Regions from separate parts of the Brevibacillus sp. FSL K6-2834 genome, predicted to be linked through region 3. Evidence: riboswitches for the same ligand, from Rfam matches in the RefSeq annotation. Region 3 holds a riboswitch; each other region holds the start of a gene.

The links. A riboswitch is a leader RNA that binds a small molecule or an ion and turns the genes downstream of it on or off. The one in region 3 is predicted to bind glycine.
Region 1: it holds a riboswitch for glycine, as region 3 does, so the genes downstream of both, glyA (serine hydroxymethyltransferase) here and NST96_RS09085 (sodium:alanine symporter family protein) in region 3, are expected to answer to the same signal.
Region 2: it holds a riboswitch for glycine, as region 3 does, so the genes downstream of both, gcvT (glycine cleavage system aminomethyltransferase GcvT) here and NST96_RS09085 (sodium:alanine symporter family protein) in region 3, are expected to answer to the same signal.

What each region holds. Positions count from the first base shown of each region.
Region 1 covers NZ_CP151945.1:3,969,683-3,974,591, reverse strand. Annotated here, with positions in the region: gene NST96_RS19750 (hypothetical protein) at 8-238, shown strand; gene NST96_RS19745 (YtrH family sporulation protein) at 399-710, shown strand; gene NST96_RS19740 (hypothetical protein) at 707-1,186, shown strand; gene NST96_RS19735 (sporulation protein) at 1,311-2,087, shown strand; gene yjcZ (sporulation protein YjcZ) at 2,288-2,386, opposite strand; glycine riboswitch at 2,584-2,689, shown strand; gene glyA (serine hydroxymethyltransferase) at 2,850-4,091, shown strand; gene codY (GTP-sensing pleiotropic transcriptional regulator CodY) at 4,347-4,909, shown strand, end outside.
Region 2 covers NZ_CP151945.1:2,341,765-2,346,673, forward strand. Annotated here, with positions in the region: gene NST96_RS11570 (YqhG family protein) at 1-872, opposite strand, end outside; gene NST96_RS11575 (SNF2-related protein) at 912-2,615, opposite strand; glycine riboswitch at 2,838-2,931, shown strand; gene gcvT (glycine cleavage system aminomethyltransferase GcvT) at 3,123-4,226, shown strand; gene gcvPA (aminomethyl-transferring glycine dehydrogenase subunit GcvPA) at 4,269-4,909, shown strand, end outside.
Region 3 covers NZ_CP151945.1:1,840,156-1,845,064, reverse strand. Annotated here, with positions in the region: gene NST96_RS09095 (electron transfer flavoprotein subunit alpha/FixB family protein) at 1-482, opposite strand, end outside; gene NST96_RS09090 (electron transfer flavoprotein subunit beta/FixA family protein) at 479-1,309, opposite strand; glycine riboswitch at 1,638-1,747, shown strand; gene NST96_RS09085 (sodium:alanine symporter family protein) at 2,038-3,393, shown strand; gene NST96_RS09080 (IS1182 family transposase) at 3,436-4,881, opposite strand.

The DNA of each region.
Region 1 (4,909 bases), 2.1 Mb from region 3:
ATTAAAGGTGAGTGCATACCGTCCGATTCGCCGGTTAAACCGCTATTACAAAAGAAATGACGGGTTTCGATCCTGGGTTAAGGCTAATGAACAGTGGTTTCGGGAAAATCCGGAAGTATTCCAGCAGGTTCTGCACAATCCCAATATGGTCAATCTGTTCATGGATCTGATGATGATGAACTCCGCGCAAATTCAAAAGAGACTTCGGCGAATGAGGGGACGAGGGAGAAGAGGCTGAGGGCTGCATACAAAAACGGCGTGTCGCTGGCGGCATGCCGTTTTTGCGTGTGTGAGAGCCGTTTGGCTGGGAGCCATATAGCTAGGGACATATAGCCTTTCATATTTGTCCAGCCTCCGGCGTAGGGATAGACTAACGCTGTCAAGCCGGAGGGATGGAGATGGGGCAGGTCATTTTAACCTTTTTTGTGGCGTACGGCATTGTGGTCGGCGGTTCCCTGTGCGGTGGATTGGGCGCTTTTTTAAATGAAAAGCCGCCGCTCTGGTCCATTCATGATTTGGCTGACCAATTGAAAATATGGGGCCTTGTAGGTGCCTTGGGCGGAACGTTTGACTCCTTTTTGCAGATCGAAAAAATCCTCGCGGGCAATTTTTCGCCTGTGTTCAAACAGCTTGTCATGATCGTTGTCGCCTTCCTCGGGGCACATATGGGGACGATTTCGATTCAATGGCTGGTCCAGGTGCGTTCATGAAAATAATGTTGTGGAAGCGTTACGTAGCTCTCCTGCTCATAGGCGCCATTCTCGGCGGGTCGGGAATGCTGTTTATTTACGGCAGGGAAATGGAGCAGATGATGCTTGTCAAGCGCAGTCTGGAACTGCTGAACGAAAAGCTGATGGAGGAAAATCAGAGCTTGAAGCAGTCGGAAAAAGTGGCCCGGAGAAAACAAGAGGTGGTCATCGATGAGATTCGGGTCACCGTCCTGGATTCAAAGCTGCATGAAACGATTCAACTGCAAATGACAAGGCAGTTGGAAAAAGACTTGGCTTCCCTGAAAGGAAAAAAAGTCGAGCAGGTGGCAGAAGTCCAGGAGATGCTCCATGAAATGCTGCGGAGAAGAGAGTACATCATCGAAGGAACGATGGTCGAGGTGCGCGTCAAAACGGTGGCGATCAGCCGGATTCTCCACTTGTTCGTGACTGCTGAAGTAAAACGCGAGGATATATGAAGATCGGGAAATCTATTTTCGGCAGCGAAACTTTTATTGCGACCCGCCGTATAAAAGGTACAGAAGCTTCTCACTGCATGAAAAAGCAAGGCAATCGATGCGTTGGTAAGGGGAGAATGAGTCCATGTCAATGTTTAAAAAGCTGTTGGCAAGCGTAGGTATCGGGGCTGCCCAAGTAGATGCCCGCCTGGAGAACGATTCGTTGATCCCGGGAGAATGGGTAAGAGGTGAGGTCCACATCACAGGTGGCGATGTTGCACAGGATGTGGACGAAATTTATATGTACGTCGTCACGCATTATGAGCGCGAGGCAAATGATCGCAAGGTAAAGGAAGAATGCACGCTCGGCAAGTACCGTCTTTCTGAACGGTTCGTGCTGAACCCGAAGGAAAAGAAGGTCATTCCGTTTTCCTTCCAGCTTCCGTACGAGACTCCGCTTACGATGGGACGGCAGCCTGTGTACCTGCGTACCGGACTGGACATTAAAAATGCCATCGATCCGGGAGATTCAGACTTCATCGAGGTTCGGCCGCATCCGCTGATGGAAAAAGTGCTGGACGCGATTCAGTCTCTCGGCTTTCAATTATTCAAAGTGGATTGCGAATACAATCGTCATCTCGGGCGCTCTTACCCGTTTGTGCAGGAGTTTGAGTTCCGTCCGACAGGCCCCTACCGCAGCCGACTGGAGGAGCTGGAGGCCGTCTTTTATTTGAAGGAGGGAGAACTGGAGGTTCTTCTGGAAATGGACAAACGAGCTCGCGGTTTTCTGGGAGCCTTTCAGGAAGCCTTCAATCTGGACGAACGCTACGCCCGTTTCCGGCTGACCCAGGCTGATTTGCATCGACCGGTCTCGGCGATTGCCGAAGGGATCGAAGAAATCATCCGTCGGAATATTCACTAGCAAAAGGCCAAGCCACGCTCTGAAAAAACCAATACGCATTTGACAAAAACACGCGGGAGTGTGAACGGCACCCCATTTGTTAGGCACAGCTAACATTTGGAGGTGCAGTTCAATTCCCGCGTTTTTATAACGATATGGGAGCTCGCCCACGGTCTGCCCAATCAATCATCCATGAAGAAGCGAACGGTTTGCAATCTTTGCTAACAATCTTCCGAACATCCGACAATCGAGAGCAGAATAAACAGCACCAGAATAAGACCGATACCGTTAAACCCGCCGCTCTTGAACAGACTACTCATGCAAGCATCCTCCTTTGTTTGAATGGGTTCCCTGCTATCGTATTTACGGGCGGGCCTTTCGGTGTTAGGGCGACTACCCATTTTGGGCGACAGGCCGCAGACTGGATCATTCTCAAGAACAATTGATATTCTATTCGAAATATTATTGACAATGTTGAATCCCTTGACGTATGATTCGAAGTAATTGCATAGAGCGGATGACGATTGTGGGAGAGACCGGACCGAAGCGCCCGGCACCGAAGGAGCAAGTCCCAAAAATCCTTGGGAAAGAATCTCTCAGGTACAAGGTACCACAATTGGACGCACCTCTGGAGAGAGCGAACAGCCACCCAAGGGGAAGACTCCCGTGTCAGGAGTTAAACTCTCAGGTAAAAGGACAGAGGAGAGGTAGATTACGTGCTATCTATCTTTCCCTTGTCCTTTTTTGCGTTCGGGAAAGATGGGAGCCAAGGGAGGAATATCGATGAGCTTGCAGGATCACGACAAGGAAATTTTTGAAGCGATCGAAGCGGAACGCCAGCGCCAGCTCGGGACGCTGGAGTTGATCGCATCGGAAAACTTTGTGAGTCAGGACGTTTTGGACGCCATGGGATCGGTTCTGACCAACAAGTATGCGGAAGGCTATCCCGGAAAGCGGTATTACGGCGGCTGCGAGCACGTGGATGTAGTCGAACGCTTGGCGATCGAGCGAGTATCGAAGCTGTTTGGAGCAGCCTATGCCAATGTCCAGCCTCACTCCGGCGCACAGGCGAACACGGCCGTGTTCTTTTCGCTGCTGCAGCCGGGAGATACCTTCATGGGAATGAATCTGTCGCACGGTGGCCATCTGACGCATGGAAGTCCGGTCAGCCTCTCGGGAAAGTGGTTTAATGTCGTGGCATACGGGGTCCGCGAAGAGGATCACCTGATCGATTATGACGAAGTGGAAGCGATTGCCCGCCGGGAAAAGCCGAAGATCATCATCGCAGGCGGCAGCGCCTATTCGCGGACGCTTGATTTCGCCCGCTTTCGCGAGATCGCCGAGCAGGCAGGAGCAAAGCTGATGGTAGACATGGCTCATATCGCCGGCTTGGTGGCGGCGGGCGTGCATCCTTCGCCCGTTCCCCATGCTGACGTCGTGACAAGTACCACGCATAAGACGCTGAGAGGACCGCGCGGCGGCATTGTGTTAACGAATGACGAGGAGATCGCAAAGGGCGTAAACAAAGCGATATTCCCAGGTATTCAGGGCGGGCCGCTGATGCATATCATAGCGGCAAAGGCAGTCTCTTTTAAAGAAGCGCTGCAGCCCGAGTTCAAGAGCTACGCGGAGCAAGTGGTGAAAAACGCAAAGGCTCTCGCCGAGACCTTGCTCGAAGAAGGAGCGAGACTGGTTTCGGGGGGCACGGACAATCACCTGCTGCTTCTCGACGTTCGCGTCTTCGGACTGACAGGAAAGGAAGCGGAGCGGCTGTTGGAAGAAGCGGGCATCACTGTCAACAAAAACACGATTCCGTTTGATCCGGAAAGCCCGTTTGTCACCAGCGGGATTCGCATCGGCACTGCCGCTGCCACCACAAGGGGCATGAAAGAAGCGGAAATGAAGACCATCGGACGATCGATTGCTGCTGTTCTGAAAGGAAAAGGAGATCCGTCCGTTCGAGATACGATCAGTCAGTTATGTGCTGCCTATCCGCTTTACAGTCGCGCTTCAGTTTTGCGCTGACGGAGGCTGGCGATGATTTACAAATTGAGCAACCCGGCGGAAGTAAGCGAATTGCTTTCTGCAGAACAGTACATGGCGTTTGTTTCAGAAGAGTAGGAAGCGGCTCCTGCGGGAATGGTGGAACGGACAGGTCCTTTATGGCATAAACCATAAGGGGCCTGTTCTTTTATTGTCTATTTTTTGATTTGCATGTATAAGCCGGGATTTTTCTGACAATACTGCGACTATACATAACCGCAAGGAGGAAAAAATGGAATGAATTTACTGGAGAAAACTAGAAGGATTAACGTCATGCTGCAAAAGACGATGGGAGGAAGCGGGGTAGGGTATCATGATCTGGCTCGGCTGCTGGCTGATGTGATTGGCGCGAACGTCTACATCGTGACGGCAGACGGGACGATTCTCGGAAACGGGGTTCGGGAGGATTTTGGCATCGGACAGGGGCAGGACGGCCGGTCAGGCGCAATGCTGCCATACGGCTACAATCAAAAGCTTTTGGAAGTCAATCAGTCTCTGGCCAATGAGGGGGTACAAAGCCCGTACAGCATGGTACCAGAGGAGCTGTTGCCGCTCTTCCCGCAAATGATGACGACCATCGTTCCGATCAACGCAGGCGGAAGCCGTTTGGGTACCCTCGTATTGCTGCGGGCTTACGGCACTTTTGAAACAGAGGATCTGATCCTGGCCGAAATCGGGGCAACCGTAATCGGCATGAAAATTGTCCGTCAGCGCACGGAACAAATTGAAAATGAAGTTCGCGACAAGACCTTTGCCAAAATCGCGCTTTCCTCCCTTTCCTACAGTGAGCAAATCGCCAT
Region 2 (4,909 bases), 500 kb from region 3:
TGTTCCAGGAGAAGGTTCAGGGAGCCATTTGGCTCGGCTGCAGCACTCTCAACATTATCTGCTGCGCTGCTTGCTGAACCTGTTGATTTCCCGGAGTGCCCGTCTTGCAGCTCGTCCCCGCCCTTATCAGCTTCGTTGGCAGCCTCATTCCCATCATCAGCCGTTCGGCGTTGCCTCTCCTCCAGCTCCCGGTAATACGCCTCCAGGATTTGCAGCTCTTCTTCCAGTCGCTGTTTCGCTGCTGCCGCCCATGTCTGGTCTTCCTGAGCCAGAATGCGGCGGATCTCTGCTTCCATCATCGCAAACGCCTGGCTGATCGTAATGCGGCGGTCAAGCGTATAGTGATAATCCGGGATGGAGGGGGCAAGTTGACGCTGCAGCAGGAACGGATAAAAGTCCCGTACGATGTGCGGCTGGTGTAAATTCACCCCGAAATGCAGGATGAGATCACGCTTTTTGTCGCAAATAAATGAGACCTTCCAATTCACCCCAAGCCAGGGGACCAGCGGCACCGATTGGCGGGAAGAGGCTTGAGCGCGGGTTTGCGGCAGCGTTTCGTACATGCAGACAAAGCTGCCGTGTTTGCGCGTCGACTGAAAAATCTGCTGCAGACGAGCTGCGCCCAAATGCAAATGCTCCGCCCGCCTGTCGTCCGGCATGCGGTCTGGATCGAAGCAAAAAGTCAGCACCAGCGGCTGGTAGGGCAGGTTCATCTTTTCGACCCAGCTCCAGTAGAAAGGGCGGTTTCCGATATCCTTGTCTACCTCGACCGGCAGTTTGACAGTCAGAAAATCTGGATGTGTCTCCATGATGTGTGAAGAAAAGGCGGACAAGTACTGCTCCACATACTTGCGGACTCGCTGCTGGTTCATCGTTCTATCCCTCCCGAGACTGCAGGTTGCAAGATGAGCTTACTGTTCGGCTGTTTCCGGCAGCGGCTCCTTGGTTTTCCTGGCCAACCGCATGGCACGGATGGCTTGGCCCATGTTGTCCAGCTTGAGAGCCATCTCTTTCTCCGACGAAGAGTCCATGATGATGCTGATCAGATTTTCCTCCAGGGATTGCTTGAGGTTCAGCCGTTCGACGATGTCATCGAGCTCGCCGATCACCATTTCAAACAGGTCGATTTTTTCATAGAGGAGCTGGAGGATATGCTCTTCGATGGTGCCTACTGTAGACAAATTGTAGATGTGTACGTCCCGCTGCTGGCCCAAGCGATGGACCCGGCCGATCCGCTGCTCGACCCGCATCGGATTCCAGGGCATGTCATAATTGATGACCTGATTGCAGAACTGCAGGTTGATCCCCTCGCCGCCGGCTTCCGTGGCGATCAATACCTGTGCGCGATTTTGAAACAGCTCGGTCATCCAGTCCTTTTTGCTCCGTTTGAATCCTCCGCGAAACGGAACAGAGGTGATGCCGTGATCGTGCAAGTATTTTTGCAAGTAGTTTTGCGTGGCCCGGTACTCGGTAAAGATGATGACCTTGTCGTTGATTTGCTGAATGAGCTCGACTGCCTTGGCAGCTTTGGAATGTGACTCGATTTTCTTGATCATCTCGACGAGCTCCATGATTTCCGCGCGGACAGGGGAGTCTTCTGCTGCCCGTTGATGCATGTTGTAGAGCGTGAGAAAGGCGGCTTCCCGGCTGGAGCAAACCTCGCGCTGCAGCGTGATCAACGCAAGCGAGTTATAGCCGCCCGATCCGGTGTGATACTGTTCTTTGACGAAGCGCGTTACGCCCTGATACAACGCGGCTTCCTCGGGGGAAAGCTCGATCGGAATGGACTGGACGCGTCTGCTGGTGAAATGCACGCCTCCGTCGCTGCGTCTGTTCCGGATCATCACTTTGTCCAGTTCGGTCTTGAGCTGCTCATTGTTTTTTGCCTGCCGCTTGCCTTCCACATAGGTTGTGGAGAAGCTGGACGTGTGTCCGAGATGGCCGGGCTTTAAGAGGTTGATCAGATTGTAGAGCTCATCCATCTCGTTCTGGATCGGAGTAGCGGTCAGCAGCAGGCAGTATTTTTTGCGAATCTCCTTGACGAACTGGTAGTTGCGCGTTTTTTTGTTTTTCAGCTTATGGGCTTCGTCAATGATCAGCATGTCGTAATCGATGTCCAGGACGTGACGGCGGTGGGGATCGCGTTTGGCTGTATCGATCGAGGCAACCACGACGTCGTATTGCCGCCACATATACTCCTTCTTTTGGGCGACAGCGGGTATGCCGAATTTTTGATTCAATTCTTTCGTCCACTGGATTACGAGCGATGCCGGCACGAGGATAAGTATTTTTTTCGCCAGCCCGCGGATCATGTACTCTTTCATGATCAGCCCGGCTTCGATTGTTTTGCCCAGGCCCACCTCGTCAGCGAGAATGGCCCTGCCGCGCATTTCGTTCAAAACGCGCTCCGCCGTCTGCAGCTGATGGGGAAACGGTTGGAGCGTAGGCAGGTATTGCAAGCACTGAAGCTGGTCAAACTCGCGGATAGCCATCGCCTCTTCGGCTTCCAAAGTAAGCTGGAACAGCTCCCATTTGTCCCAGGGGCCGTCCTGCTTCATTCGTTCATTTAGCAAATCCATCCAATCGGTATCGAAGGAAACGGGAACGTTCGGCATATGACTACCTCCGCTTTGGGGTTTTGTCATGAAAATGCTATATCGTAAATCAAAGGTGAACGTTATTCTTTTTGATCAAAAAATTTGTTAGTGATTTTCCGAGTTAATTCGCAATTTGCATATTTTCAAGAATGCGCTCACGTGGTAGGATAAAGAAGGAGTTCATTCAACTAGTATGGAATGTATTTGGAACATTTATGTATCACCCAGTATCCACCGCGAATGAAAGTAGCAGGGAGAGACTGCTTGTAAGGCAGCGCCGAAGGAGCAAGCCGGGTATGGTGAATCTCTCAGGCAAAAGTACCTCTACTGGACGCATCTCTGGAGAGAGCTTCTTCGGGAGCCACCAAAGGGGAAACTTGCAAGCGATGCCAAAGGAACGGCTCGCATCAAGCGAGGCAACTCTCAGGTACCAAGGACAGAGGAGGAGAAATGGGCGCCTTATTTGGCGTATTCATTTCTCTTGTTCTGTCCTTTTTTGCATGAAAAAAACAGGAGGTGCCCGAAATGACGACACTGAAACGCACGCCGCTGTTCCCTGTCTATGAAAAATACGGGGCCAAAACGATTGATTTCGGCGGATGGGATTTGCCCGTGCAATTTTCCAGTATCACGCAGGAGCATGAAGCAGTGCGGACGAAAGCAGGCTTGTTTGACGTCTCTCATATGGGAGAGGTTGAGGTAAAAGGGGAGGGAGCCTATCTCTACCTGCAACGCCTTACAACCAACGATCTTTCCAAGCTGGAAGCAGGGCAAGCGCAATACAGCGTGTTCTGCTATCCGGACGGGGGCACGGTGGACGACCTTCTTGTCTACAAATACGCCGACGATCACTACCTCTTGGTGATTAACGCGGGAAATATCGACAAGGACTACGCATGGATGCAGCAGCATCTGAGCGAGGGTGTACAGATCGAGAATATCTCACCGCAAACAGCACAGCTGGCGATCCAGGGGCCGCTTGCCGAATCGATCCTGCAAAAGCTGACCGACACGAACCTGACGGAAATCGGTGTTTTCCGTTTCAAGCGGAATGTCGTGATCGACGGCATTGCGACTCTCGTTTCGCGCACCGGCTATACCGGAGAAGACGGATTTGAGATCTACCTGGACAGCGACAAAGCGATTCAGCTATGGGACCGCCTCCTCGAGGTCGGCAAGCCGGAAGGGCTGGTACCATGCGGCCTCGGCGCCAGGGACACGCTTCGTTTTGAAGCGAAGCTGCCGCTCTACGGTCAAGAGCTCGGCAAAGACATCTCGCCGATCGAAGCGGGTATCGGCTTTGCAGTAAAGGTAGACAAAGAAGTGCCGTTCATCGGACAGGAAGCCCTCAAGGCGCAAAAGGAAAACGGCGCTCCCCGCAAGCTCGTTGGGATTGAAATGATCGACCGCGGCATCCCGCGTACGCATTACCCTGTTTTTGTCGGGGAAGAGCAGATCGGCGAGGTTACGACGGGCACTCAGTCTCCGACGTTGAAAAAGAATGTGGGACTCGCGCTGATCAAATCCGAGTATGCAGCTGTAGGCACCGAACTGGAAGTAGAAATTCGCGGCAAGCGGCTGAAGGCTGTCGTGGCAGCCACACCGTTCTACAAACGTCCCAAAAAGTAAACCAACCAATCCAAGATCCGATAAACAAGGAGGACAACGTTCGTGAAATACCGTTACCTGCCTCAAACCGATCAGGATAAACGCGAGATGTTGGACACCCTGGGCATTTCCCGGGTGGAAGAGCTGTTCGCGGATATTCCGGAAGAAGTTCGTTTCAAAGGTTCCCTGCAAATTCCCGAGGCTCTGTCCGAACCGGAGCTGGTCAAATATTTTTCCGGTCTTGCTAATAAAAACGCCAACTTCAGTACGCATGCAAACTTCCTGGGAGCGGGTGTGTACCAGCATCATATCCCGAGTGTCGTCAACCACATGCTGCTGCGGGGCGAATTTTTTACCGCATACACCCCGTATCAGCCGGAAATCAGCCAAGGGGAGCTGCAGGCTATTTTTGAGTTTCAGACGATGGTATGCGAAATGACGGGCATGGAAGTGGCCAACTCCTCGATGTACGACGGCGCTACTTCTTTGGCAGAGGCAGCAATGATGGCGGCAGGCCACACGAACAAGAGCAAGGTCGTGGTTTCCCGTTCCGTCCATCCGGAAGCGCGGAGCGTGCTGAAAACATACGCGTACGGCCAAGGCGTAGAGGTCGTGGAAGCAGACCTGAAGGACAATGGAACCGACACGGCAGCACTGGACGCGCTTGTTGACGACCAGACGGCAGCTGTCATCGTTCAATACCC
Region 3 (4,909 bases):
ATTTGCGGCCGGTGCTTTTTGCAGAGAATCGTGGCCATGATGTTGCCGCCGAATGCGGGCCGGCTCGCTTCCAAAAGCCCTGTCGCCTCATCCACATCGAGCATCGTCGTATCCGCAGTCAGCCCTGTCTCCAGATCGGTGGCAACCGCGCTGGCGAGGTCCTTGCCCGTCGAGGTCGCACCGTACAGGATCGTTTCCGGCTTGTGCTTTTCTACGCAAGCAATGACTGCACGCATGTACGATTCGGTCCGGTAATCCCGGAAAACGGGATCATCGTAGAGATAGACCGTATCGGCACCGTAGTGAAACGCGGTCGCGGCCAACTGCCGAACTCCCTCTCCAATCAGTATGCCGGCCAGGGGTACTCCCCGCTTGTCTGCCAGCTTTCGCCCCGCTCCCAAAAGCTCCAGGGAGACAGGCACGATTTTCCCGTCCTGGTGTTCGAGGAATACCCACACGCCTTTGTACTCGTCCAGATTCATGCCCGTGCCTCCTTCCCTGCAAAGAGCTCTTGTTTCTGCTGCAAAATTTCCATCAATCGCTCAACCTGCTGCTGTGCCGATCCCTCCAGCATTTCGCCGCCTTTTGGCTTTTCCGGAGGCCAGACCTTGGCCACAATCGTCGGGGAGCCTTTGAGACCCAGCAGTGTCCTGTCGACGTCCTCCAGATCGCTGACCGCCCAGATTACGGGCTGGTAGCGTGCGGCGCGAAGCATGTTGGGCAGCGGCGAATAGGGTACCTCGTTGATTTCCTTTTCCACCGAAAACAGGCAGGGCAAAGCGGACTGAATCACTTCATAGCCGTCCTCCAGCTTGCGGTGGACGATGGCATAGCCTTGCTGCTTGTTTACCTCGACCACCTTTTTCACGCTGGTCAAAGGCGGGATGTCGAGCCGTCTGGCAATGCCCGGTCCTACCTGGCCCGTATCCCCGTCGATCGTCATCTTTCCGCAGATGATCAGGTCGATCGGCTTTTCCTTGGCAATTTTTTCGAGGGCTTTCGTCAGCGCATAGCTGGTGGCCAGCGTATCTGCCCCGGCAAAGGCCCGGTCGGTAATCATGTACCCCTCATCCGCACCGATCTCGATGCATTTCCGGATCGCTTTGACAGCGGGCGGAGGCCCCATGGTCAGGACGGAAACTGTTCCCCCGTACCTTTTTTTCAAGCGGACAGCTTCCTCCACGGCATGCGCATCGTACGGATTCAAAATGGCAGGCGCGCTGGAACGGTCCATCGTATTTGTCTTCGGGTTCATCTTGATGATCTTCGTGTCCGGCACCTGTTTGATACAGGCGACGATATGCAGCATGAAAAACTCCCCCCTTGCAGCCCGGCGGGGCATCGTTTCGATGGCAGCTCTTGCACAGGTTGTCTCTTTTTGACACGACGCTTCGGGCGGCATGTTCATCATTGATATAACGTATTGCTCAGCGCTGTCGAATAGACCAAGAACTGCCAGAAGCGGGGGATCGATCAATTTTTTTCAATCCATTGACAAGCTCGCTTCGCTCCTTATAATTGATTTATAAATCACATATCGTTCGGATGAACCATTCAGGAGAAGACAGATGTCTACCGACGGGGCAAGGGAACCTTCCCGAAACTCTCAGGTCTAGGAAACTAGTAAAACTGCATGGGGACGAGCCTCTGGAGAGACTCCCTCTTTTTTCAAAAAGAGGATTGGGCACCGAAGGAGCAAATTCGCCGCGGCGAATAATCTCTCAGGTAAAAGGACAGAGTGGACGCTTGGACTTATACAAAAACGGTTAGTAATTTGTCGATAAAAAGCTTTGCTGTCAGTTCTCTCGAAGATATTCGTTCTTCGTATGACGAAGTTTTTTATGTGTTGCAGAAGGTTGAACATTTTACATGTTGCTAAACTTTTCTGCGCCCATCAACAAATGCGGTTTGCCGCCGGTTTTTTGTATTCTTATTTACGTAATTTTGTACGTCCTGCGACCGTCTCCAGAGAACATTTCATTTTCGGGTGAAATGTTTTTTCTTTTTCTCTTCAAAAACAGCAAGGGGGAAACCGAGATGGACATGCTTATGCAATGGTTGGAAATGGTGAATGGATTTGTGTGGGGACTGCCTACGCTGATACTGCTCGTCGGCACTGGGGTAATGCTGACGATCCGCCTTCGAGGGCTGCAGTTCAGAAAGCTGTGGTATGCGCTGCGCCTCGCTTTTGGGAAGCAGCAGGAGCAAACAGCGGCTGGGGACATCAACCACTTTCAGGCGCTGATGACCGCGCTTGCGGCAACGATCGGGATGGGAAATATCGCCGGGGTGGCCACGGCTGTCGCGGTCGGCGGACCGGGTGCTCTGTTCTGGATGTGGATCACAGCTCTGTTCGGGATGGCGACGAAATACGCCGAAGCGATTCTCGCTGTCAAGTACCGCATCCGGCAGGCTGACGGCACTTTTTCCGGCGGACCGATGTACTATTTGGAGAAAGGGTTGAAGCAAAAATGGCTCGCTGTTTTGTTCGCCTTGTTTGGAACAATGGCTTCCTTCGGGATCGGAAACATGGTCCAGTCCCATTCCGTCGCTGAAGCGGTACAGTTGAACTTCTCGATCCCTCCGGTCGCAACGGGGATTGTGCTGGCTGCCTTTACCGCCTTTGTCATCCTCGGCGGCGTAAAAAAGATCGGACAGGTCACCGGCGTCATGGTGCCGTTTATGGCCCTTTTCTATATCGTTGCCGGAATCATTGTCGTGCTCTTTCATGCGGGGCAAGTACCGCAGGCATTGGCAGACATTGTACACGGAGCGTTTAACGGCACTTCGGCTGCAGGCGGCTTTTTGGGAGCGACCGTAGCCATGGCGATCCAAAAAGGGGTTGCCAGGGGTGTCTTCTCCAACGAGGCCGGTCTGGGCAGCGCACCGATCGCAGCCGCGGCGGCAAAAACAGACGAACCGGCCAAGCAGGCGCTCGTTTCCATGACAGGGACGTTTATTGATACGATTCTCGTCTGTACGATCACAGGGCTTGCTTTGGTCACTACGGGAGCCTGGTCCACCGGTATGTCTGGCGTGGAAGCGACTACCTACGCCTTCCAAAGCGTCTTCGGTCAAGCCGGCAGCTACGTGCTGGCCGTTGCCATCATCCTGTTTGCCTACTCCACCATCCTCGGGTGGGCGTATTACGGCGAGAAATGCTTTGAATATTTGTTCGGCAAAGGCTCTGCCAAATACTACCGATTCGTCTGGGTAGTCATGGTCGCTGTCGGAGCAACGATGAAGCTCGATCTGGTCTGGACGCTCTCCGACATCATGAACGGCTTGATGGCAGTGCCCAACCTGATCGGCCTGATCGGACTCTCCGGTGTGGTCGTTGCCGAGACGAAGCGCTTTTTGAATGGGCCTCTGGAGTCGAAGCTGTCACAGTAAATATGCTCTCACCCCAAAATTTTCCCCCTCATAATGAGGGGGTCAGGTTGCAGACAAACTCCCTCGCTGAACGAACAGCAGAGGGAGTTTGTTTAATAATTTGATGAAAATACCGAAGGTGTTTTGATCGTTCACCTTTTGGCGACCTGATTTCCATAGCCAGGTCGCCATTTTTTTCAAGTTCATGGCAGCGAAAACAAGCATCGCCTGCATCGTGACCTTCTCCAGTCCTCGTAAGGTCGTCCAACGCATGCCATGCTTTTCCTTCATATCAGCGAATACACGTTCAATCGTTTCTTTCCGTTTGCTATAGATTTGTTTGTTTTCCTCGGTATGCCGGAGGTGGTCTACCTCTTCGAGGTAATCAGCCCAGATGTGGCGACTCACTCTCTTTGTGTAGTCTTTACTTTCCGTGCATTGTTTCAAGAACGGACAACTTCGGCAAACTTGAGAATTTGATCGATAGATACGGTACCCATCCTTGTTTGTTGTCTCATATGTTAAGATTTGCTCGTTCGGGCAGATGTAGCAGTCGAAATATTCATCATACACATATTCGTGCTTTTTAAAAAAACCTTCTTTGGTGCGTGGTCTTGTGTAGGGCATAACGGGGCGAATCTGGTCATCAAGGAGTGTTTTACTGATGTAAGGCGTCTTGTATCCCGAGTCCACTGCCACAGCTTGAGGCTGTGCAAACGTCTTTCGCACTTGATTCAAAACATCCTCAAAAACCTGACTGTCATGCACATTGCCTGGCGTTACCTTGGCACCAAGCACAAATCCATTTCGATCACATGCTGTATGAAAACTATAAGCAAATACACGTTCCTTTTCCCCTTTTACAAACAATCCGCAATCCGGGTCAGTTGTGCTGACTTTCACCTCCTTCTTCGAAGTTTCTGTCTTTTTTTCAAGGGGCTTCTTTCCATGTGCAATACGATCCTGATTGATTTCTTCGTCCAGCAGCTCTTGATATTTCTTCGCTTGTTCTTCAACGATTTCTTTCACGTATTTATGCTTATTCGCACTGGCTTTTACATGCGTAGCATCAATGAAAAGCACATCAGGCTTCACGAATCCATGATGAACCGCCTCCTCCAATATTCGAAGGAAGATCGACTCGAAGAGTTGAGTATCCCGAAAACGGCGAACATAGTTCTTGCCTAGGGTCGTGAAATGGGGAATGGGCTGACTGAAATCATAGCCAATAAACCACCGATAGGCAACATTGGTTTCGATCTCTTTAATCGTTTGTCGCATGGAACGAATTCCAAAAATATATTGGATGAAAGCAATTTTAACTAAGACTACAGGGTCAACACTGGGTCTGCCATTGTCATGACAGTAAAGGCTTTCCACCAAGTCATAGATGAACGAAAAGTCGATTGCATTTTCAATTTTTCTTACGAGATGATCTTCTGGCACCAACTCATCTAGCGAGAATGCAGATATCTGATAACGCCCTTCGGCCTCTTGCTTATTAAGCATAATGCCACCTCTAAAAAATAACTTTTGA